Regions from separate parts of the Methylophaga nitratireducenticrescens genome, predicted to be linked through region 3. Evidence: riboswitches for the same ligand, from Rfam matches in the RefSeq annotation. Region 3 holds a riboswitch; each other region holds the start of a gene.
What was found. A riboswitch is a leader RNA that binds a small molecule or an ion and turns the genes downstream of it on or off. The one in region 3 is predicted to bind cyclic di-GMP.
Positions count from the first base shown of each region.

Region 1: another riboswitch for cyclic di-GMP. It lies ahead of Q7A_RS00375 (thrombospondin); the one in region 3 lies ahead of Q7A_RS06825 (hypothetical protein).
Region 2: another riboswitch for cyclic di-GMP. It lies ahead of Q7A_RS04005 (hypothetical protein); the one in region 3 lies ahead of Q7A_RS06825 (hypothetical protein).

Region 1 is NC_017857.3:75,750-86,115, forward strand. Features, by position in the region: gene lnt (apolipoprotein N-acyltransferase) at 1-1,471, opposite strand, end outside; gene Q7A_RS00350 (HlyC/CorC family transporter) at 1,471-2,340, opposite strand; gene ybeY (rRNA maturation RNase YbeY) at 2,337-2,801, opposite strand; gene Q7A_RS00360 (PhoH family protein) at 2,798-3,772, opposite strand; gene miaB (tRNA (N6-isopentenyl adenosine(37)-C2)-methylthiotransferase MiaB) at 3,794-5,134, opposite strand; gene Q7A_RS00370 (GlcG/HbpS family heme-binding protein) at 5,723-6,157, shown strand; gene Q7A_RS00375 (thrombospondin) at 6,291-7,049, opposite strand; cyclic di-GMP riboswitch class I at 7,067-7,146, opposite strand; gene ycaO (30S ribosomal protein S12 methylthiotransferase accessory factor YcaO) at 7,361-9,103, shown strand; gene Q7A_RS00385 (cation:proton antiporter family protein) at 9,187-10,366, opposite strand, start outside.
Region 2 is NC_017857.3:836,349-846,714, reverse strand. Features, by position in the region: gene ilvD (dihydroxy-acid dehydratase) at 1-1,185, shown strand, start outside; gene Q7A_RS04005 (hypothetical protein) at 1,291-1,836, opposite strand; cyclic di-GMP riboswitch class I at 1,855-1,932, opposite strand; gene pqqA (pyrroloquinoline quinone precursor peptide PqqA) at 2,161-2,232, shown strand; gene Q7A_RS03995 (PH domain-containing protein) at 2,421-2,639, shown strand; gene Q7A_RS03990 (sirohydrochlorin chelatase) at 2,690-3,058, opposite strand; gene Q7A_RS03985 (HD domain-containing phosphohydrolase) at 3,376-4,491, shown strand; gene Q7A_RS03980 (ATP-binding protein) at 4,481-7,057, shown strand; gene Q7A_RS03975 (crotonase/enoyl-CoA hydratase family protein) at 7,263-8,153, opposite strand; gene Q7A_RS03970 (histone deacetylase family protein) at 8,259-9,248, opposite strand; gene Q7A_RS03965 (YbgA family protein) at 9,427-10,366, opposite strand, start outside.
Region 3 is NC_017857.3:1,399,768-1,410,133, forward strand. Features, by position in the region: gene Q7A_RS06795 (beta-alanine-activating enzyme beta-propeller domain-containing protein) at 1-21, shown strand, start outside; gene galU (UTP--glucose-1-phosphate uridylyltransferase GalU) at 254-1,111, opposite strand; gene galE (UDP-glucose 4-epimerase GalE) at 1,359-2,339, shown strand; gene Q7A_RS06810 (mannose-1-phosphate guanylyltransferase/mannose-6-phosphate isomerase) at 2,355-3,755, shown strand; gene Q7A_RS06815 (undecaprenyl-phosphate glucose phosphotransferase) at 3,783-5,186, shown strand; cyclic di-GMP riboswitch class I at 5,391-5,475, shown strand; gene Q7A_RS06820 (hypothetical protein) at 5,504-6,028, shown strand; cyclic di-GMP riboswitch class I at 6,312-6,397, shown strand; gene Q7A_RS06825 (hypothetical protein) at 6,426-6,956, shown strand; cyclic di-GMP riboswitch class I at 7,253-7,337, shown strand; gene Q7A_RS06830 (PEP-CTERM domain protein) at 7,366-7,890, shown strand; gene Q7A_RS06835 (polysaccharide biosynthesis/export family protein) at 8,462-9,013, shown strand; gene Q7A_RS06840 (autotransporter domain-containing protein) at 9,052-10,236, shown strand; gene Q7A_RS06845 (GumC family protein) at 10,252-10,366, shown strand, end outside.

The DNA.
Region 1 (10,366 bases), 1.3 Mb from region 3:
ACAAAGTCAGCAACAGCAAAGTTGAGATCAATAATGGCCATTGCCCGAAACGCACGTAGGGAGTCACACCCTCTCTGGGTTGAATGTCACCTTTCAGTACAGCTAATTCAAATTGAGGACTTTGTTGTTGAATAACGCCCTTATAATCAATAAACGCTGATATCCCGTTAGTTGTAACCCGTAAAATGGGCCGCCCGGTCTCCAGCCCCCGGCTTCGTGAAATCTGTAAATGCTGGTGCGGTGCAAATGAATCACCATACCAGGCATTATTAGTCGCGTTAATCAACATGGTTGCCGCCGGCACAGTGTCACGTACTTCAGATGAAAAGGCATCTTCATAGCAGATAGACACCCCGACCGGATGGCCTGCCAACATCATTTGTGGTTGCTCGGAAGCACCCGGTACAAACGCTGACATCGGTAAATCAAAGAATTTTATCAATCCACGCAGGGTTTCAAAAGGAACGTAATCGCCAAATGGAACCAGGTGACGCTTATGATAAAACACCGGGGTTTCGGTCAGACTGACCATACTGTTGTAATAATCTTCACCATTTTCATCCAAGACAGGCAGCCCGACAAGGATATCGGTATTCTGAGAACGTGCTTCGCGACCTAATGGTTCGAGATAACCTTCATCTATTTGGTGATAAAACGCTGTTGCTGCATTTTCCGGCCAGACAATTACATCTGCATCCCAATTCTCTCGACTCAGATCAGCATATAACTGCAACGTATTACGTAACTGCTGGGGATCCCATTTAATTTCCTGCGGCACATTGCCTTGAATCAAGGCAGCTTTCACCGGTTCACCAATGGGCTTGGTCCACTCAACCGACTGCAGGGAAAAAGCGCTGCCCCAAATCACTGCAGGCAATAAGAGAAATAGCCATTTACGCTGGTAAAACACTATGGCCAGACTACCGGCGGTCAATGCTACCAGCCATGAGGCTCCATGAACGCTGATTAACGGAATAAAACCGGCAAGCGGGCCTTCAATTTGCCCAGTACCCAATTCCAGCCATGGGAATCCCGTCAGAAACCAGGCTTTAAACCACTCAAATAAAAGCCAGCTGCTGGGCAGTAATATCAGAAAATCTTTGCTGGATAATATTGGTCCGGTCAGGCGTTTTAACCCCCACCCCAATACGCCGATCATAAAACCCAGGGCAACCACAAACAATGCGGTCAGCAAACCTGCAAGTACTATGCTGGCCTGTCCAAAAACATGGATAGCCACAAAAACCCAGGAAACACCCACACCGAACATGCCGGTACCAAACAGGGTGCCACGCCACAACGCCTGACGAGGACTGACACCTTGCCAGCTGAGAAACAGCACGAGCAGGCTCAACACCGCCAAGGGGTAATAATGGAATGGGGCTAGACTCATTGGCAGGATGGCACCGGCCAATAATGCTGCCCAGCCGCCAAATGCGCCTTGCCAAGCCAACTGCCTGGAAGTTGTCATTATTCTGTTTCGCTTTCGCTTTCAGTTTCTTCGGCTAACTTCACCATACGTAACAAATGAACTCGACGTTTATCTGCACGTAACACAGTAAATTCCAGTGAACCTATTGTGACCTGCTCACCCCGGCCGGGCAAATGACCAAATTGATTCACCACATGGCCACCCACCGTATCAAAATCATCGTCACTCCACTCGGTTTCAAAATACTCGTTAAAATCTTCAACCGGGGTCAATGCTTTGACAGTGAAGGTATTGTCATCACGTTGCAAAATTGGCGCATCATCATCCACATCATGCTCGTCTTCAATTTCACCAACAATTTGTTCAAGCACGTTTTCGATGGTAATCATGCCGGCCACACCGCCATATTCATCAACAACGATTGCCATATGATTACGACGGGCGCGAAATTCACGCAGCAGTACATTTAGACGCTTACTTTCCGGGATAAACACCGCCGGACGTAACAATTCACGCAGATCAAAATTAAACTCACCAGAGCTGACCACTGCCGCCAGCAGATCCTTGGCCAGCAAAATTCCGATAACATCATCACGATCATCATCAATCACCGGAAAACGTGAATGCGATGTTTCTGTGACCAGCTTAAGTGTTTCTTCCGGTGGCGCATCTCGGGAAACCATCACCACTTGAGAACGTGGAATCATAATGTCGCGAGCTTGCATCTGTGAGACGCTCAAAGCGCCTTCGACAATCGACAAGGCTTCGGCATCGAGAATATGCCGTTCAGAAGCATTGCGTAGTAATTCAATCAACTGTTCCTGGTCTTTAGGTTCCAGGAACAGATTACTTAATTTTCGCACCCAGGAAACTGGACTGTCTGAGCGACTCGGTCGTCCCTCACTCATGATGTAACCCTCTGCTCTGTATAAGGATTGTTAATATCAAGCTTTTGTAAAATTTTAATTTCCAACGATTCCATTAATTCTGCCTCATCGTCTTCAATATGATCATAGCCAAGTAAATGCAAACAACCATGCACAATTAAATGTGCCCAATGATCGTTAGTGGTTTTTTCTTGCTCGGCAGCTTCACGCTCTACCACCGGAACACACAGCACCAGATCGCCTAATAACACAGGTTCTAACGGCACAGGTGACTCAAAGGGAAAAGATAAAACATTGGTCGGATAGTTTTTGCCGCGATAATCATTATTCAATTCGGCACTTTCGGTTTCATCCACCAGGCGAATAGTTAATTCACAGTCTTCGTTGACTTCAGCCAGCGCAGCACTGGCCCAGCGTTGAAATTGTTGTTCAGATGGCACATCTGCATCAGTTGCCTGCTGCAGATCGATAATGACGTTCACGACTTTGTTTCAGCCTTTTCGTAAGCCAGAATAACTTTCTGCACCAGCGAATGACGCACCACGTCTTTTGCCTGGAAAAAAGTAAAGCCAATGCCTTCAATATCTTTTAAGACTTCAATGGCATGACGCAGACCTGAACGGGTTGAACCCGGCAAATCCACCTGAGTAATATCACCGGTGATCACCGCTGTCGAGTTATATCCCAGACGAGTCAGAAACATTTTCATCTGCTCAACCGTGGTGTTCTGTGCTTCATCCAGAATAATAAACGATTCGTTCAAAGTACGGCCACGCATATATGCCAGGGGTGCCACTTCGATCACATTGCGTTCAATCAGTTTGGCAACCCGTTCAAAACCTAGCATTTCATAGAGCGCATCAAATAAAGGCCGTAAATACGGGTCCACTTTCTGAGCCAAATCACCCGGCAGGAAACCCAGACGTTCACCGGCTTCAACTGCAGGCCTGACTAATACAATCCGTCTGGCAAAATCACGTTCCAGAGCTTCAACTGCACAGGCAACGGCAAGATAAGTTTTACCAGTACCGGCAGGTCCCACACCAAAGTTGATGTCATGCGTCATTACACGGCGCAAATAGGCTTGTTGATTTTCACCACGCGCCTTAATCAGGCCGCGTTTGGTTTTGATGGTAACTTCTTTTTCTTCTTCAAAACCGGTGGTTTCAGTACCACCCGATTCGCGAATCGCGAGATGGACTTGTTCCGGTTCCAGAACAGATTGGGCGGTGTCGGCATACAGAGTGTGTATCACATCCTGTACTTCAGCCAGAATCTCCGGCTTACCGATGATCTGGAACTTGCCACCGCGATTATTGATTTCCACGCCAAATCCACGTTCCATCATCCGGATATGTTCATCCAGATGACCACATAAATTGGCTAGGCGGGGATTGTCCGCAGGACTTAATTCAAAGCTTATCGTGTCAACTGTAACAGCTGGAGTGACCACAAATTAGATTCCAAAAAGGCGTTAGAGGATAACGCTATCAGCAAGAAGTTCTCCTCGCAAGGAGTTGGTATGTGCCTCTGTGACGCGCACATCGACAAACTTGCCCACCAGCGCCATATCACCGGGAAAATTCACCACCCGGTTATTTTCGGTTCTGCCGGCTATTTCACCTGCATCGCGATGTGCAGCACGCTCTACCAAAACACGCTGCACCGTACCAAGCATCGATTCACTGACAGCATTTTCTAGCTCACGCAAACGATCCTGCATGATTTGCAGACGCTGTTTCTTCTCTTCATCAGAAACTGAATCATTAAACATAGCTGCTGGTGTGCCAGGTCGCGCGCTATATATAAAGCTAAAAGAGTGATCAAAACCTATCTGATTAATCAACGCCATCGTCGCGTTGAAATCTTCTTCGGTTTCATTCGGAAATCCGACAATAAAATCGCTCGACATACTCAGATTGGGACGGATTTTTTTCACCCGTTCAATTTTTTCAATATATTGCGCGACAGTATGACCGCGTTTCATCATCGTCAGAATTCGATCTGAGCCGGACTGCACCGGTAAATGCAGGTGGTTGACCAATTCCGGGATTTCGGCAAACGCTTCGATCAATGAATCGGAAAATTCCACCGGATGCGAGGTAGTAAAGCGAATTCGCTCAATACCTTCAATTGCCGCGACATAGTGAATCAATAACGCCAGATCAGCGGTTTCGTCATCTTCAATAATGCCGCGATAGGCGTTAACGTTTTGTCCTAACAGATTGACTTCACGCACGCCCTGGGTGGCCAGTTGTCGAATCTCACGCAACACTGCACCCACTGGACGGCTGACTTCTTCACCACGGGTATACGGTACAACGCAGAATGTGCAGTACTTGCTGCAACCCTCCATGATGGAAACAAATGCTGTTGGACCATCCGCTTTAGGCGCTGGCAAATTATCGAATTTTTCGATTTCTGGAAACGAGATATCAATTTCCGGTTTATGATTTTTTCTGACGTCATCCAACATGGTTGGCAAACGATGCAAAGTTTGAGGTCCAAAGATCAGGTCTACATAAGGCGCACGTTTACGGATCGCCTCACCTTCCTGACTGGCCACACAACCGCCAACGCCAATCACCAGATGCGGTTTTTTATCTTTCCAGCGCTTCCAGCGCCCCAGTTGATGAAAAACTTTTTCCTGGGCTTTTTCACGGATCGAACAGGTATTGAGCAACAACACATCGGCTTCTTCAGCGATATCGGTTGTTTCCAATTGATGTGACGCAGCAAGTACCTCGGCCATCTTGTTCGAATCGTACTCGTTCATCTGGCAGCCAAAGGTTCTGATAAAAAGTTTTCCAGCCATAAAATCAGTCAGTGATAAAGGGCGCACAGCATACGCTTTTTACGCCACAGAGTACAGACAAGTGATTGTTTTTGTTCACGCAAAAAATAGCTGGCTTGCATCAAACATCTGCAAAATAAAGCCAATAGTAAACAATTTCCTTCTTGCGTTTCCCTTTTGTCACACTTCGGCAAAGTCTAGCGAAATCCGATAGCCGCAGATTTCAGATAAAATTGCTGGTGGTAGACGCTCAGTAGTTTTCTAATTTCAACATACATTGTCATCTCATATCTGGCGACATTCATGCTGAACAAACTGACGCCCTTCACAGTCTCTGCCGGACATTACAAATACTCCTATCAACATAATTCAGTATTAAAACAGGGGATTGTTTGATAAGTTTTTCTTCCCTTCAAACGTCATGGTTTCATTTGACTTATGTTAATGCTTTTGTTTCTGTGTAGCTTTAACGTTGTAAAGTGCCATATCCGTATACTCACTTTGCTGTATGTCATAATCCCTGTCTGGATCCTGTTTCTTTTGTGAAAAACTGCTGTTGAAAAAAATTTTCAACCGCTCCCTATCCAACAATTCAATAAGGAGATAACCATGCACGTTACTTCAGAATCGGCAAAAAAAGCGATTGATGGTGCACTCAAAAAAGCTGAATCAACAGGCACTCGTATGTGCATTGCCGTAGTTGATTCTGGTGGCGCGCTTAAAGCATTCTATCGTATGGATGATGCCTGGGTCGGCAGTATTGATATTGCCATCAAAAAAGCGCGTACCGCTGTATATTTTGGTATGCCCAGTGGTGAGATCGGCCAATTATCCCAACCGGGTCAGCCTTTATATGGCATCGAGCACTCGAATGATGGCATGATTACTTTTCCGGGGGGCGTACCAATTGTGGATGACGAAGGCTTTATGTCTGGGGCAATTGGAGTCAGCGGAAGCTCGGTTGAGAATGATGATCTGGTTGCTCGTGCAGGCGTTGAAACCATAGGTGTTTGTGACTTACCGGAACATCCGTGGAGGACATAGAACTTTTTGACGAGGAGTCACATCATTTCACTGATAGTGTAGTGACAGCCTGTAACTGATCGTTCTCTGATCTTCACACGTAATAAATAGGGAGTCATGCTTTAATACATGACTCCCTTTATTACGCTACGTTTTAAGCTTTTGTCTGACGACGTCGCAACCCTAAAAAGCCCATCAAAGCAGGTGCAAACATCCATACAGCTGCAGGCAGAGGAACTTCGCTTGGCGGCTCAACCAGCTTCTGGGTAAAACCGGCATATTGGACCTGAGCTTGAGAATAGTTATAAAAACCGAACTGTCCGGATGTAAAGCTGGTATCCAATACTACTGTATCCCAAAGCGTCAGCTCTCCTTGTTTCACTTCCACACTGAATTGCCCTGGCGTAGTAAAAAAATCGAGATGAAAAGAGTAGCTTGTATTATCTTTCCAACCTTTATCAGTTCCCAAATTACTATCCAGTAGAGTGAAAGCCGAACTGTTGGCCGGCCAGAACTCTATGTTTGGAATAGCCGTATCAGAATCCACTTTGAGAATACGAAAACCGGCTTGTGCAACTCCGCCACCACCGCTCTGTGCACGTTGTTTCCAATCCAGAAGATAATACTGAGAAGGATTCTGGTAACCAAAAACAAAGCCGATAAAGTCATCATCGCCAGTGGTATTGACTCGCCAGGTTCCATCTAACGTATAAGAAGTTTGATTGAGACCATTTAAAAATACTGTCGGCTGACCATTTATAGTTTGAAGCACACTGTTATTATCGCCAGCAACATTCCAGTTGCCATTGCTATCCGGCGTACTCCAGGTTGATAGATCGACAGGTACAGTTTCCGCAACTGCCGATGTTGCCGTGAAAGCAAACGCGCAGGCTATTAAAGAGATTGTTTTCATCCTAGACACTCCTAAATTTGTGCAACCCAGCCGTCTATCATCCAATAGACCCGTAGCTTTCCGTCCTTAACTCACATTAAGTTTGGCAAATATTTAGACACAAATCGTTTAGGCTTAGCTATTAAGCCCATGTAAATTATTAACCAAGGTTAAACCGGTTGACAACAAAAAATTTCAAGATAATTCAGACAGATGAGATTTATGGCAAAAACATCTTTCTGCCACAACCGAATAAACCTCGCAATATTCATTTTGTCTGTTAGGCTTTCCTTCACGTTTATTTTCCAGACCTGTTCCCAGGAGCAAATACAATGTCAGAACAAACTTTTATCAAGGGCAAGGACCGTGATCTGGAAACCAGTATCGCCACCATGCAGGCCAAATTAAAATCATTTGGTTTTGATATCGAAGAGGCCTCTTGGCTTAACCCGGTCAGCAATGTTTATTCAGTCCATATCCGCGATAAAACCTGTCCTTTAATGTTTACCAATGGCAAAGGCAGCAGCGAAAAAGCCTGTCTTGCCAGTGCGTTGGGGGAATATTTCGAACGGCTCAGCGGCAATTATTTCTTTGCCGACTTCTATCTGGGCGAACATCACAGCAATAGTGAATTTGTGCATTATCCCAACGAACGCTGGTTTGATATGGATGGCGATGAAATGCCTGAGGGCTTGATGGATGAAAGCCTGTGGAAATATTTTGATCCGGAAAATGAACTGACGCCGGATATGCTGTTTGATACCAATTCTGGCGATGGCGAACGTGGTATCTGTGCTGTACCTTATCAGCGCCTTGGAGATGGTGAAGTTCGTTATATTCCAGTCAACCTTATCGGCAATATTTACGTCAGCAATGGCATGTCGGCCGGTAATACCCAGAACGAAGCCCGGGTTCAGGGCTTATCTGAAGTTTTTGAACGCTATGTGAAAAACAAAATCATTGCTGAAGGTATCTGTCTGCCCGAAGTACCAGATGAAGTATTAAACCGTTACCCAAAAATCCAGCAGGCCTTGCAGGAACTGCGTGATCATGGCTATCATTTAAAAGTGGCCGATGCCTCTCTGGGCGGTCAATTTCCGGTGATGTCCGTCACACTGATTAATCCAAAAGATGGTTCTGTATTTGCCTCATTTGGTGCACATCCGAGTTTTGAAGTGTCATTGGAACGTACTGTTACTGAATTACTGCAAGGACGTGGGTTGGATCAGCTGGATGTTTTCCACCCACCCACATTTGATCTTGATGAAGTGGCTTCATCCGCCAATCTGGAAATGCACTTTATTGATTCCAGTGGTTATCTTTCTTATGACTTTTTCCGGGAAACACCGGATTTTGATTTCTTTGACTGGGATTATGATGACGCCACAGCTGATGAATTCAAATTCCTGACAGACAAAATCCATGAGCTTGGTTTTGATATTTACATTGCCGATTACAATCACCTTGATGTCTACGCCTGCCGTATTCTGGTGCCGGGCATGTCGGATATTTATCCGATCGATGAACTGGTGTGGGAAAACAATAATGAAGGCGCATTATTCCGCGAGGATTTCCTGACCCTTAAGGATGGTGACCCGGAACAATGGCAGGATATTCTGGATCGCCTGGATGAAGGCGGTTATAACGATCAAACACCCGTCGCACCGTTTATTGGGCTGGCTGCAGATCCCGGTACGCTATGGTCAGAGCTTCGTCTTGGCGAACTCAAAGCCATGCTCTATCTGGCCTTGGAAGATGAAGAAGCGATTGACTGGATTGATTGGTGTCTGGCTTTGGATCAGGCCAGCGAAGAAAACATTTTGTTTTACCGTTGCCTGAAGGCACTGCTGGAAATCAAATGGGATGATGAACGCGATTACGCTGAATACAGCAAAGGCCTGGCTTTAATGTACGGTCAGCAAAATGTCGATGACGGCATTCAGATCGTCGAAGGCGAAAAACTGTTCCACAACCTGCATTGCCCCGGCCTCAGTCTGGACGGGTTTGAACGGCATAATGCATTACTGGCAGGCTATGAGAAACTTCAGCAAGCCAAGCGTTATAACTGGAAATAAATACAGCTGAGAGTCATGACAGGACTGCTTTTATAGCCTGTTACCCCAGCTGAAAATAGCAAATGGGTTAATTGGACAGCGAGTTAATCTCTAATCTCAATCCTCTGCATTGCCTGATCTGCCAGCGACAATCCCGCTCCTTCATAAACTTCAAAAACTTCATCGGCTCCCAACTCCTTCAGCCGCTCAACTTCATCAGGATATTCCACAATGGCCGTCACATGACCTTTAAAGTCACGGCCCCTTAATTGCTTAAGGGCATACACATTTCCGGCATGATGCGGCATAGCCAACACCACTAACTGTATCTGCTCACTCATTAGCAGTTTATCCCAAAAATCGGAGTCAACAGCATCACCTTCAACAATCTTGAAACCATCCGTTAAACGACTGATTTTATTTTCATCATTATCAACACCGAGCACTTTTAAGCCATATTTTTGTTCCAACCGTTGGTAGGCCCCTCGACCGATTTTACCCATTCCCAAAATAACTACCTGGGTTGAGTTCAGCTCAATCGGTTTATCATGCGAATGCAGCTGGTCTGTTGGTACTTCTGTTAGTCGGCTTTTACTTAACTGATATACACGTTCGTTGTAGTTGTTCAAAATTGCTGAAACAACAAAGCTCATGGCCACTGATAATGAAAGTATTACCATCCAATCATTGCTAAGCCAACCCTCAGAAAGCGCTAATGCTGCCACAATCAGCCCAAATTCAGAGTAATTCGTCAGTGTCAGCGAAGTTAACACCGAGGTACGAATACGTAACCTGAAGCGTGGAAACATCATCACAAATAATAAGGTTTTCAAGGGTAACAGTACTAACAGAAGCAACGCTAACCCAAAATGCTCCCATCCAGGTAATGCTGTCAGACCAATCGACAGGAAAAAGCCGACCAGAAACAACTCTTTAATGTTGAATAACGAACGGGCCAGATTGGCCGAAGTTTTATGCGGCGCAAGCAAAACCCCCATGATCAGTGCACCGAGATCGCCTTTTAAACCCACCAGTTCAAACAGTTTGTAACCGAGCACTAATGCCAGCACAAAGCCAAACAATACCTGCATCTCACCATGCCCAAGACGATCCAGTAATCGTCGTAAAACCGGTGCTGCCGGAATCAGTAAAAAAAGAGCTAATGCCCAAACTGATGGTAGCGTACCGGTGGTTGCAGAGAGAAAAATCACTGCAAAAATATCCTGCATGATCAGAATGCCAATCGCTACACGGCCATAAAAAGACTGGGTTTCACTGCGTTCT
Region 2 (10,366 bases), 560 kb from region 3:
GAGGCAGTTGGACAGCATGCCCGGGGAGATATGACGTCTGCTGAATTGCAGCAAGTTGAAAAAACGGCCATTCCCGGTGCCGGATCGTGTGGTGGCATGTACACAGCCAACACCATGGCTTCAGCAATTGAAGCATTGGGTATGAGTCTGCCAAACAGTTCGGCACAAGAAGCAGTGTCTCTCTCCAAAACAGAGGATTGCCGCAGAGCAGGCGCTGCAGTGATGTATATGCTCGAACACGACATTAAACCCACCGATATCATGACCCGGCAGGCTTTTGAAAATGCAATTACCACCCTCATTGCGCTGGGAGGTTCGACAAATGCGGTTTTACATATGTTGGCGATGGCCCATGCGGTGGATGTTGAACTCACATTAGATGATTTCGCCCGAATCGGCCGTCAAGTCCCTGTGCTGGCTGACCTGCGTCCCAGCGGCAAATACATGATGTCGGAACTGATTGCTATCGGGGGTATTCAGCCATTGATGAAAGATCTGTTGGATCGTGGCTTGTTACATGGCGATTGCCTGACCGTAACAGGTAAAACCCTGGCGGAAAATCTGGCCGATGTAGCGCCCTATCCTGCCGATCAGGATATTATTCGTCCATTTGACCAGCCCATCAAAAAAGACAGCCATCTGGTCATTCTTAAAGGTAATTTAGCCCCAGAAGGCGCTGTCGCTAAAATCACCGGCAAGGAAGGGTTACGTTTTACCGGTAAAGCCCGGGTGTTCCATTCTGAAGAAGAGGCACAGCAGGACATTTTGAATGGCACTGTGGTGAAAGGTGATGTCATCGTTATCCGTTATGAGGGTCCAAAAGGCGGCCCCGGTATGCGGGAAATGCTTAGTCCTACTTCAGCAGTTATCGGCAAAGGTCTTGGTAACGAAGTTGCGTTAATAACCGATGGTCGTTTCTCAGGTGGAAGTCATGGTTTTGTGGTTGGACACATAACCCCTGAAGCTTTTGATGGCGGCCCGATTGCACTGATTGAAAACGGTGATCAAATTACCATTGATGCGGAAACGGCTGAAATCACCCTTCACCTGAGCGACAGCGATATCGATAAAAGACGCATGGCATGGAAACCTATCCCTCCCCGCTATACGCGCGGGCTTTTAGCGAAATATGCCCATACTGTCTCCTCAGCTTCTGAAGGCGCCGTCACAGACAAAAACTTATGAACAGAAGATCAAGTAAGAAAGATTGTGGAATAGCACAATGCATTTTGTAATAAAAAAGCCGTGATGTTGTTCCACATCACGGCTTTTTACTTAACACGTTAAAAATTATGCGGCTTTATTTTTGGCCCTATAACGAAGCCCAATGAAACCAAATAACGCAGGAGCAAACAAAAATACAGCAGCTGGAATTGGAACAGCAGATGGATTGATGTCTAGCGATACAATAGTATCCGTATTGAATGAAAGCCCTTGCCAGTTTACCCAAATTTCATCTGCAAGCACTGTTATAAGCGACAAATCAAAACCACTCATGTTTGTCGATGGATTGATAGAAACTGAAGTGAAATCAGCAATTAAACCAAATGTGTCGGTGAGTTTAAAACCATTGAAGCCTGAAGAGTTCCAATATGATGATGATGAAAAATCGATAAGTAGATTCGTATCAGAGATGTCTAATGTAGCCATATTATCTGCTACATTATTGACCTCAATGCCAGCACCAACTACGACATCGCCATTGTCAGCATTAGAATAAGGAGAAGACATCGTTGGGAAGTAGTATTGATAAGTAAGGGTCTGGCCCGTTAAAAAAGCAGAATGTGCGTTAAATGACATCAGAAGTAACAAGGGGAGCAAGAGTAATTTTTTCATCGCGTTTTTCCTTTCTAATCATGCAGCCCAGCCCTGTTAAGTTCAACAGCTGAAGCTTTCCGTCCCAGGCTCACGCTAGGTTTGGCAAATTATAAAAAAAGAGTGATCAAATCACAGTTTTTTTATACATGATCGTTAGGGAATGCAATACTGTACTTTGGTACAAATTTGTTTTTTTCTTTCAAACGCCTTCCCAAACAAACACGACCTGCCTAAGGAAAATACTGACACATCCCGAGAAATATCCGCTATTGTTAATAGGGCCCGATGTCTTATCATTTTTAACTGCAGCAAATAGTTTTTCTCTTTTAAGGAATTATGATCATGTGGACTAAACCAGAATATTCAGATATGCGTTTCGGCTTTGAAGTAACAATGTACATTTGTAACCGTTAAGCCAAAAAACCTGAATCTAGAAAGCTTCTTTAAGGTAATATTGATCAGATAAGAAAGCTTGACTGATTTAGCAAAACGATCAAACTCCAGTGAATTCGTATCACTGGAGTTTTTTTATGTATATACAATTATTCCTCGCTATTTGATGCGATTACTTATGTTCATTCAACATATACTGGAGAACCGCTATGTCATCCATTCCACAATGCCGCATTGAAAGAGCGGGTTCTGAAACCGAAACTTTTTTTATCATTCATCAAAATATTGATGGTGAGCAGCAAATGTTAAGTAAGCAGTTTGCCAGTCATCAGCAGGCATTGGACTATATCCTGGTCCAGGGCTGGCAGGTTGAGCGTGAGAGAGCTGAAGATTCGATGATCATTGCTTCCAGATTCTTAAAGCCTTGATTGCAATAGATTGCATTGGCAACTAATTTTCTTCGGCTGTTAATAAACACCTAGACTGCATTTACGGCAGTAGCTTTCAACATATCGATCATGGCTGTTGACGCGCCAATATGTTGAGCAATCTGAATTTCTACATCCGGAAAATTCGGACGAACTGCATCTACATCGTGAGGAATGTCTTCGGTTACATGACGTCCGGAATTTAGAAAATAAGGTAAAACAGTGATTTGACGAGCGCCATCACGCACGCAGTTTTCAATCCCATCCGCAATCAACGTATCGGCAAGTTCCAGAAATGCGGCTTGCACAATATCGTAATGTTCGGCGCATTCCGTTTTTAATTTTTCAGCCAGTGCAATGACTTCATCATTTGAACGCTGGCGTCTGCTGCCATGGGCAATAAGTAATAATGCTTTCATCTATATATAGTCCGGTTTTGAATGTGAATTATGTGTGAATAGTTTTAATGATATTGCCAGAATTAGTTCTCTTTGAGCTTGATTGAGCTCCATTCAAAAGCACTATCCAGTTGCTTTTGAGGAACATCACAAAGTATTCATGACCACTCGAAACGTAAATAGAATGGACAGCTACGAACTCTGTCAGCATAATGCGGAAATAAGAAACGATTGTATTTAAACAAAATAACAGACACGGATTCAAGGATATGACTTCTGTTAATAAAACTGCCAAAGCAGGGATGTGACGGAAGGGCAAGCTTGATGAGGAACGTGTCTTGGCAAACCAATATGGTCGTCCTGACAATTTAAAACCTTATGAATCAGCAAGGAGACTGAGTATTCTTAAGAAGACCAAAGAGGTATTGATCATCGATGATCAATCAACCGGCAGAACTATTTTAGAAAAGATAGTCCAGCAAATTGGTGAAAATATTCACGTCACGGCGTTAAGTAACTCTACTGAGGCACTTCAATGGCTGAGTCAACATGAGGCCGATTTAATTGTAACGGATTATCGTATGCCGGAAATTGATGGCATCGAATTTATTCGTCGTGTGCGCCAGATGCCTGCTTTGCAAAGTGTTCCCATCATGATGATTACTGTCGTCAGCGAAAAAGCCGTGCGTTATGACGCACTGGATGCTGGGGCTACTGCTTTCCTCACCCGCCCCATTGATCAAATTGAATGTCGTACCAGTTGTCGTAATCTTTTACAGATGCACGAGCAACACCTGATCATTGAAGACCGTGCCAATTGGTTGGCACGCCAGGTAGAAATTGCTACTGAGCAGATTATTTTGCGTGAAAAAGAGACCATTATTCGTCTGGCCAAGGCGGGTGAATATCGTGATGAAGGGACCGGAAATCACGTTATTCGAATGGCGAAATACTCCCGTTTTATTGCTGAAGCATTAGGCGTTTTCGATGAACAGCAATGTGAGGATCTTGAATATGCGGCTCCCATGCACGACATCGGCAAAATCGGAATTCCTGATAACATTCTGCTAAAGCCGGGCAAGCTGGATCCGGAAGAATGGGAAATCATGAAAACGCACACTACTATCGGTCATGAAATACTTTCTGATAGTCAATCGAAGTACATGCATATTGGTGCGGTCATCGCGTTGCATCATCACGAACGCTATGATGGAAAAGGCTATCCTTCTCAATTAAAAGGCGAAGAAATTCCACTTATTGCCAGAGTCGTTTCTGTCGCCGATATCTATGATGCATTGGTTTCGGAACGGCCTTATAAAAAAGCCTGGTCAAATGAAGATGCCTGTCGTTACATCGAGCAAAGCGCGGGGACACAACTCGACCCAAGATGTGTTCAGGCGTTTTTTGACCGGATAGATGCCATCCAGCAAATTCAAGCCGAGTATGCTGATTAAATCTCCAGCAATGAATGATCGTTATGCACAGCCCCAGCAAAAAAATCTGCTCAGCCGGTTTTTAGACAAAATACCCAAAACGGGTGACAGCGAACCCGAACAAGCGATCAAAATCCGACTGACTTTGGGTATTGCTTTATTAATTTATTTTTGTCTGCCATGGGGCACTGACAGAACTTTCTCAGAAAATATTGACAGCCTGCCAAGTCTGATTACGTTGGTCTATTACTTACTGGCAGTTGTCATTGCAGTCGCTTTGATTCTCAACCCAAGGCCATCCCCCATCAGAAGGGTCTGTGGTATTTTGCTGGATTTGACTGCACTATCAGTTGTTATGTTGATCGCGGGTGAGCAGAGTGTCTTTTTGTTCGTTTTATATCTATGGGTGATTTTGGGTAATGGTTTCCGTTATGGCGTGAATTACCTATATATCTCGCTGATAGTGGGTATTCTGGGTTTTTCGTATGCCATTATAAATGGGGAATATTGGCAGCACTCTCAGCATGAACCGTTTGGTTACAGTCTGATGTTTTTGTTACTTATCATTCCGCTTTATTCAGCTTTTCTGATCAAAAAACTGCATGTCGCAATTGCTTTGTCAAAGCAGGCAAATGAAGCAAAAAGTCGATTTCTGGCCAATATGTCTCACGAATTACGTACGCCGCTTAATGGGGTAATTGGTATTGCAGATCTGATGGCGGAGACCCAGCTGAATAAGCAACAACATGATTTTGTTAAAATCATGAAAACGTCAGCACATACTTTGCTCAGCCTGATTGAAAATGTTTTAGATATCTCCAAAATCGAAGCTGGCAAGATTTTAATCAGCGATAAAAAATTTGATTTACACCAACTGTTAAACAGCGTGATTGGCATGCAAAAGCCAATGGCAATCAGTAAAGGCTTACACATTAATTGCTATATTGATCCCGCTCTGCCCTTTTCGATAAACGGTGATTTACAACATCTACGGCAAGTTTTAATCAATCTTATCGGTAATAGTATTAAATTTACTGATCAGGGTGCCGTTAAACTCTCAGCTCAACCAATCCAACACAAATCAAATCAAAATTTGTGGATCCGCTTTGAGATAAGTGATACCGGGATAGGCATCCCTCAGGAGGCTCTGCAACGTATCTTTGATGACTTCACGCAGATATCACCTGATACATTGAATAAAGGTGGCACCGGTTTAGGCACCACTATCGCCAAAGAGCTGGTTGAGCTGATGGGAGGTGAAATTGGGGTAACCAGCGAAGTGGGTGAAGGCACCCTGTTCTGGTTTGAAATGCCTTTCACTGCCAATGAACCAAATGAATTAACTTTATCTGAGAGCCCTATGCTGATTTTAAGCACCGATTCACTGCATGACCTTATTAAACCTGTTATCAATGACTGGTCAGTGAATTACCAACATGTAGACACCACCGCCAAAGCATTTTCAGTATTGATTCGAGCAGCAGAGGAGCAATCGCCTTATCAAACCGTTATGATTGATCAGGATTGTATGCATGACATCGATCCGATTCAATTTGCCAATATGATCCATGGTGAACCTTTACTTGCCAATACAGCACTGATTCTGTTGAATCCATCAGATTTCAGTAAACAGGATCCAAGACTGCGCCATCATTTTATTTCCATTGTGCATGATGTTAAGGAAAAACCTGTTCTATTTAATGCCATCCACGCGGCGCAGAGCAATCATGCCATTCAGGATGAAAAAGTCATTACCCTGGCTCAGCACTACGCAGCTCAATCTTACGCTAAATCTTTAAATATTCTTATCGCAGAGGATAACCTGGTCAATCAGCAGGTGTTGGAAGGTATTCTTCGCCATGCAGGACATCAGGTCATTCTGGCCAGTAGTGGCGAACAGGCGCTGGATGTTCTCAGTCAACAAATTGACAGTATTGAAATGCTGATTCTGGATATGAATATGCCGGATTACAGCGGAACCGAAGTTATCCGCGCCATGCGTTATATGGATACTGGGCATGATATTCCGATTATCATACTGACGGCGGATGCGACACCTCAGGCTAAACAACGTTGTCTGGAAGCGGGAGCAAATGAGTTTCTAACCAAACCAATAGATTCCCGTTCATTGCTGGAATCCGTAGCCCGTCTGGCTCTGGAACATCAAATCAATGTAAAACCTGGCAAAGTAAGCGGCCAGTCTAAAGTTTCTTCAGAACAATGGTGTGACCATCAGGTTTTGCTCGAACTTTCCGAGTTAGGGGGCGGTGAAGCCTTTTTACAGCTTTTGCTAAATGGTTATAAAGAAGATGGCACCAAACACCTGCAATTGATTCTGCAATCAGCCCATGATGATTACCTGACCTATCGTGAAAGCCTTCATGCTTTGAAAGGTTCATCTTCTGAATTAGGTGCGAATAAAGTTGCTGAGCTTTGTCGTCAGGGAGAGTCTTTTAAACCTTTCGATATTGGCTCTGCTGAATTACTTCTTTTGACCGAAAAACTGGAACATGCTTTTACACAAACACTGACTGAATTAGAGGTTGCCCTTAAGCTTCAAGGGCAATCGCAAAAAGCGGATCATTAATACCTGTTTTTATCTTTCATCACGACGCTGTGGCTAAAGATAATTCCAGCACTGTGAGTTATGACTGATAATGCCTCACATCACTGAACGTTTTGTGAAGCAAATTCTAAACGAACGAGACATCTCGATGTATCTCGCCAAATTAGTCTATTTAAATATTAATAAATTTATCTCATTTCACAATAGAAGTGGCGGTGAAACCAGATTACGCCTCGCCGTTTGACTTGGCAGTCTGACGATTGACCAGTCGCGTCATCATCCGGATATCCTTGCTGGTAAGGTTTAAAGCAGCATCCGCCCAGATATTGGCTATTGCTACAAGCTCCTCATAGCTCACGGTATTACATAAATCTTTAATACGTGACATCGCTTTATAGCTGTTTGGTGATTTTTTGGCGACTTTAATATGTTTGTATAAAGCCAGTTCGCCTTCACCTTTTTCGGCCAAAATATCGATCGCGCCCATTTCATAAAGCTCTTCTGCGGTATATAAAGCACCCGACAGAATCATTTTTTCAGCATTTGCCGCCCCGACTTTTCGGGATAACAATGTATAAGCTCCCATTCCAGGAAACAGATTAAACAACACTTCCGGCAGGCCTAATTTCACCCCCCGCTCAGCAATAATAATATTGCTCGATAAGGCCGCTTCAAATCCACCCCCCAATGCATCCCCCTGAATCAGACTGACGGTGGTCAGGTCACAATCAAAATGGAACATATTGTCATAGAGGATATCAACGCAATGAATGGCATAGGCCAGCAAGGCTTCACGGTCACGTTTTTCAATCAGTGAGGTAAACAGGTTTAAATCCCCTCCCAGATTAAACACACCATCAACACTGGAACCCACAACCAGAAAATCATATTTTTCATGATTACTCTGTTGCATCTCAGCTTTTACATTTGCCAGATAATCCGAAAGTTCATTCAGTAAGGTAGGAGTAAAACATGGTCTGGGAGCAGCATTCATCATGAACCAGCCAATCTTATAGGTCGGGTCATAATAGGTATTCAGATGTTGATATTGCTTTCCTTGATTCTGGTCTAGACCAGCCTCGTTCTCATCTCTGAGTTTAACAACAGCGTTCATCATTTTCTCCTTAAAAGGGCTTGGGCTGCCAATCAACAAGTGACTGATATTTGTCACTAAAATGTTTCAATTAAGGATTAGCACGAACTGTGCCGTTAATCACAAAAATTATTCGGCGGATGAAACTATCTGCATCAAGGTTTTCAAATGCGACACACTGGCCTTGGCATTACCTGTCAGGTTGTAGCCCCCTTCCAGTACCGAAACCAGTTTGCCATCACAGTGCTGTTTAGCAAGCCGCAGCATGATCTCCGTCAGTTGGATAAAACCTTGATCGGAAACTTTATAACACCCCAGCAAATCCTCTTCCCGGCTATCAAACCCGGCTGATATCAGTATCAAATCGGGTTTAAATTCAGTTACCGCTGGAATCAGTTTCTCTTCAAATGCAGAGATGATTTCTGCATCCCCGGAACCACAAGGTAAATGCACATTTATATTAAAACCTTTACCAGATCCTGTGCCGGTTTTCTCTGGAGACCCCGTACCGGGATAAGCTTCAGCATCATGCGTTGAAAAAAACAGTACCGAAGCATCATGATAAAAAGCCCACTCTGTGCCATTACCGTGATGATAATCCCAATCCACAATCAGAATTCGCTTCAGTCCATATCGTTTCTGGGCATAGCGGGCCGCTATAGCGACATGGTTGTAATAACAAAAGCCTTCCTCTTTGCCTGTATTGGTTGCATGATGCCCTGGTGGTCTTGAAGCACAAAAAGCATTATCCAGCAAACCTTTACAGACTGCGTCAACCGCCACCAGTACGCCTCCTGTGGCCAACATTGCAGCTTGATGCGCGTCTGGATCGTGACGTTTTATTGACGCTACATGATTTGCTGAATGAATAAGCAATAATTCAGATTCGATTTTGCTTTTGGGTTTTAACAATGTGACCTTGGATAGCAACTCACTGACTTCCAGCTCATCCCGCAGACGTTTATATCTGGCAGGGGATTCTGGATGTTGGGGCATAATATGATGGTTGGCAAAACCGGGATCCAACACCAGACCAGTCAATGCCGTTTGGCTTATCGCTGAAGTTTTACTGCTAACGGCACTTAATAAACCGAGCTTTAATAAATCCCTACGCTGCATATCTGATATCCCGAAGCGGCTTTAATCTCAACCATTTTTAGAAAATGATACAACTTCGCTTCACCATAAACTTCGACTGCTGCTTATTTCAAAAACGTTCTTTTTAATTACGGATTTACGACGCTATCGTTGCATGTAATCATTTCCATTTACTGTGATTTTCGTTTTATTAAACAGTTTATATCGCATTTCTCAGACTCAACGCATCAGGATATGGCTGCAGATAGGCCTGTCTGACAATGTAAGCATTTGGATGATTATTGAAATGATGTTTTAACAATGTGATCGGTACTATCAATGGTAACTCTGCCGTACGATAACGATTAATAATGTCGGCAAGTTCCTGCTTTTCTGCGCTTGAGAGCTTTTTCTTTAGATAGCCTTGTAAGTGCATTAATACATTTGTATGTGTTTTTCGGGAGGCTATTTTTGATAAAACCGTCATAAGCTCAGTGAAATAACCTTCTGCCAGAGCTTCAATCTCATGCTTTCCAGCATCCGCCAGCATCCGTCCCAGTTCGGCATAATGTTTGGGTGAATGAGCCATTAAAGAATATTTATATCGTGAATGAAAGTTAATTAATTTATGGTGAGTTAACCCGCCGCGAACCAGCTGTTTCCAATCATAATAGGCGAAAACCCGGGTAATAAAGTTTTCACGTAATAATGGATCATTCAATCTGCCGGACTCTTCCATTGGCATCAATGGATGGGCTTTTTTTAATGCATCAGCATACAATCCTCGTCCTGTTTCAGCTGCTGGATACCCATTTTCCTGATACACCTTGACTCGAAACAACCCACAACTCGGTGAGTTTTTCATAAAAATATAACCACATAAATCACTGTGTTCATGGGCTTTTTGCTGGCCAAAAGCCGTCAGTTTTTCAGTGTAATTCAAATTATAATCATGCACTGCAACTGCCTGTGGTGCATCCACATCACCAACGAGACGAATGGGTTTGCGAGGAATTCCCATACCAATACCCACTTCAGGACATTCAGCAACAAATTCAAAAAAACGCGACAAACTGTCGGTACATAAACGTAAATGTTTATGTCCGCCATCAAATCGCACAGATTCACCCAGTAAACAGCTACTGATTCCAACTTTAATA
Region 3 (10,366 bases):
TCATCTCCGCCTCTGTTGTGACTGAAAATGCACCAATCAAGGCGCGAGGAGAGCAGTTTAGTCATTCTAAATAAACGACGAGCAACACGGAGTGGTGCATTTTCAGCCCCAACCCGAAGGGCTGGGACTATTTTTCCGCCCTACGGTGTTGGAAATGACTTATGTAGAACAACTACATCAAATCATTAACGCCTTGTAGGACGGAAAAATAGCCGCCAGCAGTGGTGGCTTTGAAAGATAAACAGACCCTACCTTACGCTAATTTATTCAAATGCTCATGTTCGTAATAATAGTTTGTCGCTTCAACAAAACCTTCGACGCTGCCGCAATCAAAACGACGACCTTTAAATTTAACAGCTAAAACCAGTCGATCCTTTGCCAGCAAACGCAGGGCATCGGTTATTTGAACCTCGCCATTGGTGCCGGGTTTGGTTTTTCGCAGATATTCAAAAATCTCCGGTGTCAGAATATAGCGTCCGATAATTGCCAGATTGCTGGGGGCTTCTTCAGGTTTGGGTTTTTCAACCATGTCTTTTATTTGATAAATACCCGGAGCGATTTCATCACCGGAAATGACACCATAACTATGGGTTTCATCAGCAGGGACTTCCTCAATCGCGACGATGCTGCACTGATAACGTTCATATAATGCAACCAATTGACTCAGAGCACGTTCACCGCCTTCATCCGGTTTGGCGCATAAATCGTCAGCCAGAATGACCGCAAAAGGCTCATTGCCAATCATCGGCTCGCCTGTCAGGATGGCATGACCCAAACCTAACATTTCCCGTTGGCGCATAAATACAAATTCACAGTTATCCATCAGATAACGAATATCGTCGAGAAATTTTTCTTTTGAGGTACCTTTAATTTGATGTTCCAGTTCGAAACTGGTGTCGAAATGATCGGCAATGGCCCGTTTACCGCGGCCGGTAATAAAACCAATTTGTGAAATACCCGCCTCCATCGCTTCTTCAACACCATATTGAATCAAAGGTTTACTGACAATTGGTAACATTTCTTTGGGCATTGCTTTTGTTGCAGGAAGAAATCGTGTGCCATAACCTGCCGCAGGGAATAAACATTTTCTTATAAGACTTTTTACAGCCATTGACGAGATCCTTATCAAACTGTTGTGGAAAAAAGAGATGCCGTTAAGCTAAAGTAATTGGCTGTGAAGTTCAACAACTCCGCAGTCAAACAAATTAGATTAAGTCATCATTGGATGACGAAATGATAAACATTAAACATGACTATTTAATTTCGCCCGGGAACTCATTCAATTTATAATCGGGTTAAGAAGCCTCGAATTTAGCTCAGAAGGTTTTCAATGGAGTTGTGTGAAATAAGGGATAAAAATGAAAGTTTTAGTACTTGGCGGTGCTGGTTATATTGGTTCACACATCTGTAAGGCTTTAACATTAATCGGACATCAAAGTGTTGTAATCGACAATCTCAGTACTGGTCATCGAGAGGCCGTAAAATGGAGCCAATTTGTCGAAACCGATATTCTTGATTCCGCAAAATTAATCAGCATATTGCAACATGCAGGGCCATTCGATTTGATAATGCATTTTTGTGCCAAATCATTGGTCGGGGAGTCGGTTCAAAACCCTGCTTTGTATTATCGAAACAATGTCTCAGGTACGCTAAACCTGTTGGACGCAATGGTTGCAACCGGACATGACAAACTCGTTTTCTCCTCAACTGCTGCGGTATTTGGCATGCCTGCACAAACGTTAATAGATGAACAGCATTCCCGATTGCCGATTAATCCTTACGGACAATCAAAGAAAATGATTGAGGACGTGTTGGGGGACTATCACCATGCTTATGGTATAAGGTCAGTGGCATTACGCTATTTTAACGCTTGTGGTGCAGATCCTGAGGGTGAGATTGGTGAACGTCACGATCCTGAAACACATTTAATTCCTAATATTCTTAAATCTGTCATTGCTGACAAAGCGTCAGCATTAAAAGTGTTTGGAGATAACTATCCCACACCCGACGGTACCTGTATTCGGGATTATATTCATGTAAATGATTTGGCTTCCGCTCATATCCTGGCTGGAGAATATTTACAACAGCATGATGGTGCATTTGCTTTTAACCTAGGCAATGGAAATGGTTTCAGTGTTTTAGAGGTGATTGAAGCCGCCAAACAGGTTGTTCAGCAAAATATCGCTTATACGATTGAACCACCAAGAGCTGGCGATCCATCAGTTTTGGTAGCAAATTCAACAATGGCACGAGAAACTCTAGAGTGGCAGCCTAAGTTTACGGAGATTGAATCAATTATCGCGACGGCCTGGACTTGGCATCAAAATGAAAAATTTTAATAAGGATGACTTGAAATGATTCCAGTAATTTTATCCGGTGGTTCCGGAAGTCGTTTATGGCCTTTATCCCGCAAGAATAAACCTAAACAGTTCTTGACATTGTTTGGTGACACATCGATGTTTCAAAGCACGCTTACCCGCTTAAATGGGTTGGCTTCTGTGGAAGCTCCGTTAATTGTCTGCAACAATGAGCACCGCTTCATGGTCGCCGAACAGTTACAGGAAATCGGCCTGAAGGCGAGTGGCATTATTCTGGAGCCCTGTGCACGTAATACCGCTCCAGCTATTGCACTGGCCGCCTTAAAAGCGATGGAAAAGGGCGAAGATCCGGTACTTCTGGTGTTAGCTGCTGATCATATTATTCCGGATGTACCTGCTTTTCATAAGTCAATCGAAGAAGCTCAAAAACTGGCAGAGCAAGATAAGCTTGTCACTTTTGGTATTCAGCCTCAATCTGCTCACACCGGCTATGGCTATATTGAAGCAGAAGAAAAGTCTCAACCAAGTTCAGTAAAACGCTTTATCGAAAAACCAAATTTGTCGACAGCAGAATCCTATGTTACTGCCGGAAATTTTTTCTGGAACAGTGGGATGTTTTTATTCAAGGCTTCCACCTATATAAACGAACTCTCTCGCTTTTCTCCAGAAATGTTGTCTTTTTGTAAACAATCGCTTGAACAAGCAGTGATCGATCTTGATTTTGTCCGCGTTGATTCCGAACTTTTTGCACAAAGCCCGAGTGACTCAATTGATTATGCCGTCATGGAAAAGACCGATAAGGCGATGGTTGTCCCGCTTGATGCTGGCTGGAGTGATGTCGGTTCATGGTCATCTCTATGGGAGGCTTTTGCACAAGATGCGAATAACAATGTATTGATTGGCGATGTTATGGTTGAAAATGTACATAACGCCTATATTCATAGTGAAAATCGTCTGGTGACCGTTTTAGGTTTGGACGATGTAATTGTTGTCGAAACCCATGATGCTGTGATGGTGGCACATAAAGATCAGGCTCAAAAAGTCAAAACGATTGTTGAAGAACTGACCAAGCTGAACCGTAAAGAAGTTGATACGCATCGCAAGTGTTACCGCCCTTGGGGTAATTATGATTCGGTAGATATGGGGGATCGGTTTCAGGTTAAACGGATTATGGTGAACCCTGGCGCATCTTTATCCTTGCAGATGCACTACCATCGTGCTGAGCACTGGGTAGTGGTTAGTGGAACCGCTGAAGTGACGCGTGATGATGAAGTTATGTTATTAGGCGAAAATGAGTCAACATTTATTCCGCTGGGCAGTGTTCATCGTTTGCGTAATCCCGGAAGAGTTCCATTGGAAATTATTGAAGTACAATCCGGCGCCTACCTGGAAGAAGATGACATTATCCGGCTTCAAGACAGTTATAACCGACAATAACACAACAAGAGGTGGCCTAGGGAGATTATGGCGCAAGGAAAAATCAGACACTACGACTCAAAAATAAATGCCATTTCGCGGCTAATTGATAGCGCCATTATATTAGTGACATTTCTGGCTTTAATGGATTTGTTTGCAATAGAGTGGCAACCAAAACATGTCTGGTCTTTATTATTTTCAATTATTCTATTTCACTTTTTTGCCGAGTCTCAGGATGCTTATCGCTCCTGGCGAGGCACTTACCTGCGTGAAGAAGTCACCGCAGTATTATTTTCCTGGGGGACAAGCATTCTCGTTCTAGTGGCAATTGAACTTATTGTCATTAACGAACAAACTTACGCCACACCTTTTATATTAATCTGGTTTATCGCCACACCCATTGAATTGATCTCCTGGCATGCCATTGTACGCATGGTGCTCGGGATAATGCGCTCTAAGGGCTTGAATACCCGACGTGTGGCAATCGTTGGGGCAACCGAATTAGGTTATCGGCTTGAGAAATCGTTTAACGAAATGGAATGGACAGGATACCGGTTCAGTGGTTTTTATGATGATCGCAAACCAGCGCCAAACCGCAGACTAGAAGAGCAGCAGGCTACAGTTATTGGCAGTATTGAAGAGCTTATCGCTGACTGCCGATCTGGGAAAATAGATATTGTGTTTATCACCTTATCGTTGGCGGCTGAAGCACGTATTCGCTTAATGACTGAAAAACTGGCGGATACAACGGCTTCGGTTTATCTGGTTCCCGATCTGTTTACCTTTAATCTGTTGAATTCCAGATGGGTCGATTATCAGGGAATAACAGCCATCAGTATTTATGAAACTCCTTTTGCCGGCATTGATAGTGCAATCAAACGCATTGAGGATGTTGTCTTAAGCTTTTTAATACTTTGTATTATCGCTATTCCTATGTTGTTTATTGCTATCGGCATAAAAGCCACATCGAAGGGCCCGGTTTTTTTCAAGCAGACACGCTATGGAATGGATGGTGGAAAAATAAAAGTCTGGAAGTTTCGTACCATGACCGTTGCTGAAGATGGTGATAAAGTTGTTCAAGCAAAAAAGAATGATCAACGCGTTACAAACTTTGGCAAAATTTTACGCAGAACCTCTCTTGATGAATTACCACAGTTCTTTAATTCGCTAGGTGGGTCAATGTCTATTGTTGGACCGCGACCACATGCTGTGGCGCATAATGAAGAATACCGAGCAAAAATTCAGGGCTACATGCTACGTCATAAAGTAAAGCCGGGGATTACAGGGCTAGCTCAGATTAATGGCTTTCGTGGAGAAACCGATACGCTTGATAAAATGGAAGGGCGTATAAAGTACGACCTTCAATATATACAGACTTGGACACTGCTTCTCGATCTGAAAATTATTTTATTAACGATCACTAGAGGTTTTGTGGGAAAGGATGTATATTAATACACAGAGTTCTGGTTTTGGTATGACATCGCTGTCTCACCATTAACACTGTGAAGCAATTCACACCTGATTAAAGGTTTTAATTAAGCCAGCGAGATTTTGTGTTCCATGACTCATTATTAGTAACAAAGTAACAGTATTGTTTAACCGTCGCTTGAGAGATGTTTCTAAGGGACTTTTTTGTTAGGAACAAAGTTTGTTCCTATTTTAAATCGCCAAACTTGTCGTGAGGCAAGGTCGGAAAGCCACGGGTCTTCAGGTGTGATTTGAAGATGGCTGGGTTGCATTGCTTAATTTTTCAATTAAAGGAAATTACTATGAAAAATGCGATGCTATTTTGTATAGCTTTATTGTTCTCGGTTAGTGCTAATGCGGCTACATTGAGTTTATCAACTGTCGGATCTTCAGGTGCGACTCAGGAAATCAGTTTAAATAACAACAGCACTGTGCTTGCTGGCGGTACTGTTGCTAATACAGGTTCTTGGGAATCATTGTTTGATGTGACAACGGATGTTGATACTCCTGTAAGAGTTGAGTGGTCATTTAATCCTTCAACGAGTTTGGACTCAGCTCAATTGGCTTTTGGTTTGATTTCTGGCCCTGGTGGTAGTTATGTTGGTTTGCCAACAATCTTTAATATCACTGGTGACTTTATCTTTACTGCTATTTTGACTGCAGGTTCATTTTTTGCTGTAGATATTTTTAATGCCACATCAGGTATTTTGAAATATGACCTGTCAATCTCTGCAGTGCCAGTACCAGCTGCATTATGGTTGTTTGCACCAGCTTTGATGGGCTTTTTCGGTTTACGCCGTCAAGCTCTGAAAACAGCGACTGCATAGCATCTAATTAAGTTAACAATATTGTTAGTTTTAAGAAAAGGGAGCTTCGGCTCCCTTTTTTTGTAGCGTTTTGCCATTGAATCTCGTTACGGCGCGAGGCCAAAGCCATCTAAGCAAAAGTAATATTAGAGATCGCCTCTTTGGATAAACAAAATCTTTTGAAATAATTTTGCAACTAGTTGCGGAGTACAATTTCTCAACATTACTAGTGGGCTAGTAATGTTTAATCATCACTGAGAGATGTTTCTGGGAGATAAAAGTTTCGGAAGTGGAGTTTTGTTCCTGATGATGTTGCCAAACTTACTGTGAAGTAAGGTCGGAAAGCCACGGATCTTCTGGGTTTGATTTGAAGATGGCCGGGTTGCATTGCTTAATTTTCAATTAAAGGAAATTTATTATGAAAAATGCGATGCTATTTTGTATAGCTTTATTATTCTCAGTTGGTGCTAACGCCGCTACACTGAATTTATCAACCGTTGTTTCTTTGGGAGGAGCGACCCAAAGTATTGATCTTAACAATAACAGTACGGTATTAGCTGGGGGTACTGTTTCCTCTTCAGGGGTTTGGACATCATTATTTGAAGTTACAACAGATGTGGATACACCAGTGAAAGTTGAATGGTCATTTAATCCAACAAGCAGTTTGAGTAGTGCACAATTGGCCTTTGGTCTTCTTACTAGTCCTGGTGGGGGCTATGTTGTTGGTGGACCAACTAACTACAATATCACCGGTGACTTTGTTTTTACGGCGATATTAACTGCCGGTTCATTTTTTGGTGTTGACATTTTTAATGCAACTTCAGATGTTCTAAAATACGACTTGTCAATTTCTGCAGTACCCGTACCGGCTGCGTTATGGTTATTTGCACCTGCTTTGATGGGCCTCTTCGGTTTACGCCGACAAGCTCGGAAAATGACAGTTGCATAACACTATAAGAGTTAACAATATTGTTAGTTTTAAGGGGGCTTCGGCTCCCTTTTTTGAATTAATTCTTATCATGATAATTTGAGATGTCTGAGCATCGTGTTAAATCATTAAGAGATAAATTTAATTACTAAAATCATTCTCTTATCACAGAGCTCACTAAATAGGGCTCTTTTTTTAATAAAAGTTACGATTTAGTACCATAGTACAATTCCAATCGTACTAACTAGCGAGTAATGTTCAACTATCCCCGAGAGAAATTTCTGGGAGATAAATGGTTCAGGGACAATGTTTGCTCCTGATTTTATAGCCAAACTTACCGCGAGGTGAGGTCGGAAAGCCACGGATCTTCGGGCTTTATTTGAAGATGGCCGGGTTGCATTGCTTAATTTTTCAATTAAAGGAAATTATTATGAAAAATGCGATGCTATTTTGTATAGCTTTATTGTTCTCAGTTGGTGCTAACGCCGCTACACTGACATTATCAACCGTAAGTTCTTCTGGCGCTACTCAAAGTGTTGACCTGAATAATAACAGTACTGTTCTAGCTGGCGGTACTGTAGAAAATACAGGACTTTGGGAATCTTTGTTTGATGTTCAAACGGATGTTGATACGCCAGTGAAGGTTGAATGGTCATTCAATCCTACTAGCAGTTTGAGTAATGCTCAACTGGCGTTTGGAGAGATTACTGGCTCTGGTGGTAGTTATGTCGGTTTGCCAACAATCTTTAATATCACAGGTGATTTTGTCTTTACGGCTATTTTGACTGCGGGAACTTTCTTTGGCGTGGATATTTTTAATGCCACTTCAGACGTATTGAAATATGACCTGTCGATCTCTGCAGTACCTGTACCAGCTGCGTTATGGTTGTTTGCACCCGCTCTGATGGGCTTCTTCGGTTTACGCCGTAAAGCACTGAAAGCAACTGCTGCATAACAGCAAATGAGTTAACAATATTGTTAGTTTGTAAGAAAAGGGAGCTTCGCTCCCTTTTCTTTTTGAACAGTTAAACAAAAAACTTATAACGAAACAGTATATTAAGTTGGAAAAATCAAAAGTTTTAGGACATGTTAATCTTTAAGCTGCTCTACTGCTGGATGCTCATTTTGTTCAACAAGGAAGTTATGCAAGATAAACAAGCCCTTGGTCTTGTCCAATATTATGAACAATTTAGTATCACATCAGATTTCTCATTGCAGCCATGATAATGTCTGGGGTGACTTCTGGTTTAGACTTTTCTAATGCCTCTTCTAATGCCTCTTCTAATGAACTCAAATAAGATGTTTTTGTCTCTGCTGCCCCTTTTTCAGTGACATTTTTACTTTTTTGCGCCTGCGTAATTAGGCCTCTTGGGACTGCGTCAATGTGCTAAATCAAATGCATAAAAATGATTAATTTAGCAATAATACTAATTTAGAATAAGGGAGCAGAAATACTCGCTTTTTTTATGCTTAAATAACGTGTTATCATCCGAAACGAATGTAATTTATAAACATGGAGAAGAATAATGAATAAGTTGGCAAATATGGTGTTGCTAATGGTAACACTAATGATGGGATCATTTGTTCATGCTTCCGAGCCCTATACACTTAATGCAGGAGATATCTTAAGTATTTCTGTTTGGAATGAAGATGCATTGCAGAAAGAAGTCGTTGTTCTTCCCGATGGCACCATTTCTTTTCCCTTGGCAGGTCAACTGAATGCTAAGGATAAAACAGTTCTTCAGGTTGAAACAGAACTTAAAGAAAAATTATCAGAATATATTTCAGACCCCGTAGTTAACGTTACCGTCAATCAGGTTTCAGGAAATACGGTACATATCCTGGGTAAAGTATTACGTCCTGGATCATTTGGAATGAGTCAGCCACTTGATGCAATGCAGGCTTTGAGCCTAGCAGGGGGGCTGACAACTTATGCAAAAGAAAATGACATTATCATTCTCCGCAGAGATGGAATGAAACAACAAATCATCCCAGTGCTTTACGCTAATATCAAACAAGGTAAATCGCTCGAATCTAATGTGCTGTTACAAAGCGGTGATGTCATTATTATTCCTTGAACGGGGATAATAATGACAGGCCTCATGACGGAGTCAGCATGAAAATAAAAATTATTATGTCGGTTTTGGTTGCAAGCTTGTTCCAATCGAATATCGCCAGATCCGCCGAATATATTATCGGGGCCGACTTTTCTCCGACATTCAATTATGATGATAACGTTGAGTTGCGGGATGATGAAGAAGGTAGCTTTGTTACCAAAATAACCCCCACATTATTATTGTCTCGAGCGGTTGAAAATGCATCCATTAGTATGAATGCAGGTTATCGTGTGGAACGATACACAAGCTTATCCGATCTGGATAGGCAGGATCCCTTCGCAAACATAGCGGGTAGTTACAATACGGAACGTAGCGCTTACGGACTGAGAGCTGGTTATTCTGAAAGAGCACAGCGTTCAATTGCAGATGAAGATACCGGGGATTTTTCTTCTAATGCAACGGTAACCACAAAATCACTGGCACCAAGCTATCAATATCAATTCACGGAACGTGATTTCCTTTATACCAGCGTTAACTATAACGAAAGTGCTTACGATACAAGTCGCTTCAGTGATACTGAAACCACGTCTTTAACCGGAGGGTGGCGTCGAAACTTGACGGAACGTTTGACCGGTGGATTGGCGTTGACATATGCACAGTATGAATCGGAGTCTGAATTTAGCGAATCAGAATACGACAGTTACAATTTAAGTGTCACCAGTACCTATATGATGAATGAACAATGGTCATTTTCTGGTCAGGTTGGCTATCGGACAACTGAAAGTGAATCACAATCTTTACTCGGTGGCCCCAAACAAACAGACAGAAACACAGGTTCTTTATTTGATTTTTCAGCAAATTATGTTGGTGAATTGAATACATTATCATTTTCATTATCACGTTCTCTTAATCCTTCAGGCGAGGGGGTGGTCAATGAAACTGACCGTGTCTCACTTTCCTGGAACAGAAATATCGCGGAAACAGTGTCGGTTTCATTCAACACCTCCTATCAGGAAACGCAGTCTGCAGACGATCTGACAAACACCGACAGAGAATATTTTACCTTTTCGCCAGCACTTAACTGGCAATTGCAAAGAAACCTTGCCCTAAAAATGGGTTATCAGTATCGCCAACAAAAAGGCACAAGTTTTGGTGGATTAGATACCAATGATGACAAAGTCGACAGTAATATGGTTTTCCTCACGGTAAACTACGACTGGGACGGTTTGCGTTTTTCGCGATAACTTTAAGAGAACATAATGGAAGAAGATGTCAAAAGCCTACGGGATTACTTGGATATTCTGTGGCGGCGTAAATATTGGATTGTAATCCCGGCTTTTATCCTGATGATAGGTACAGTGGTATTCACATACT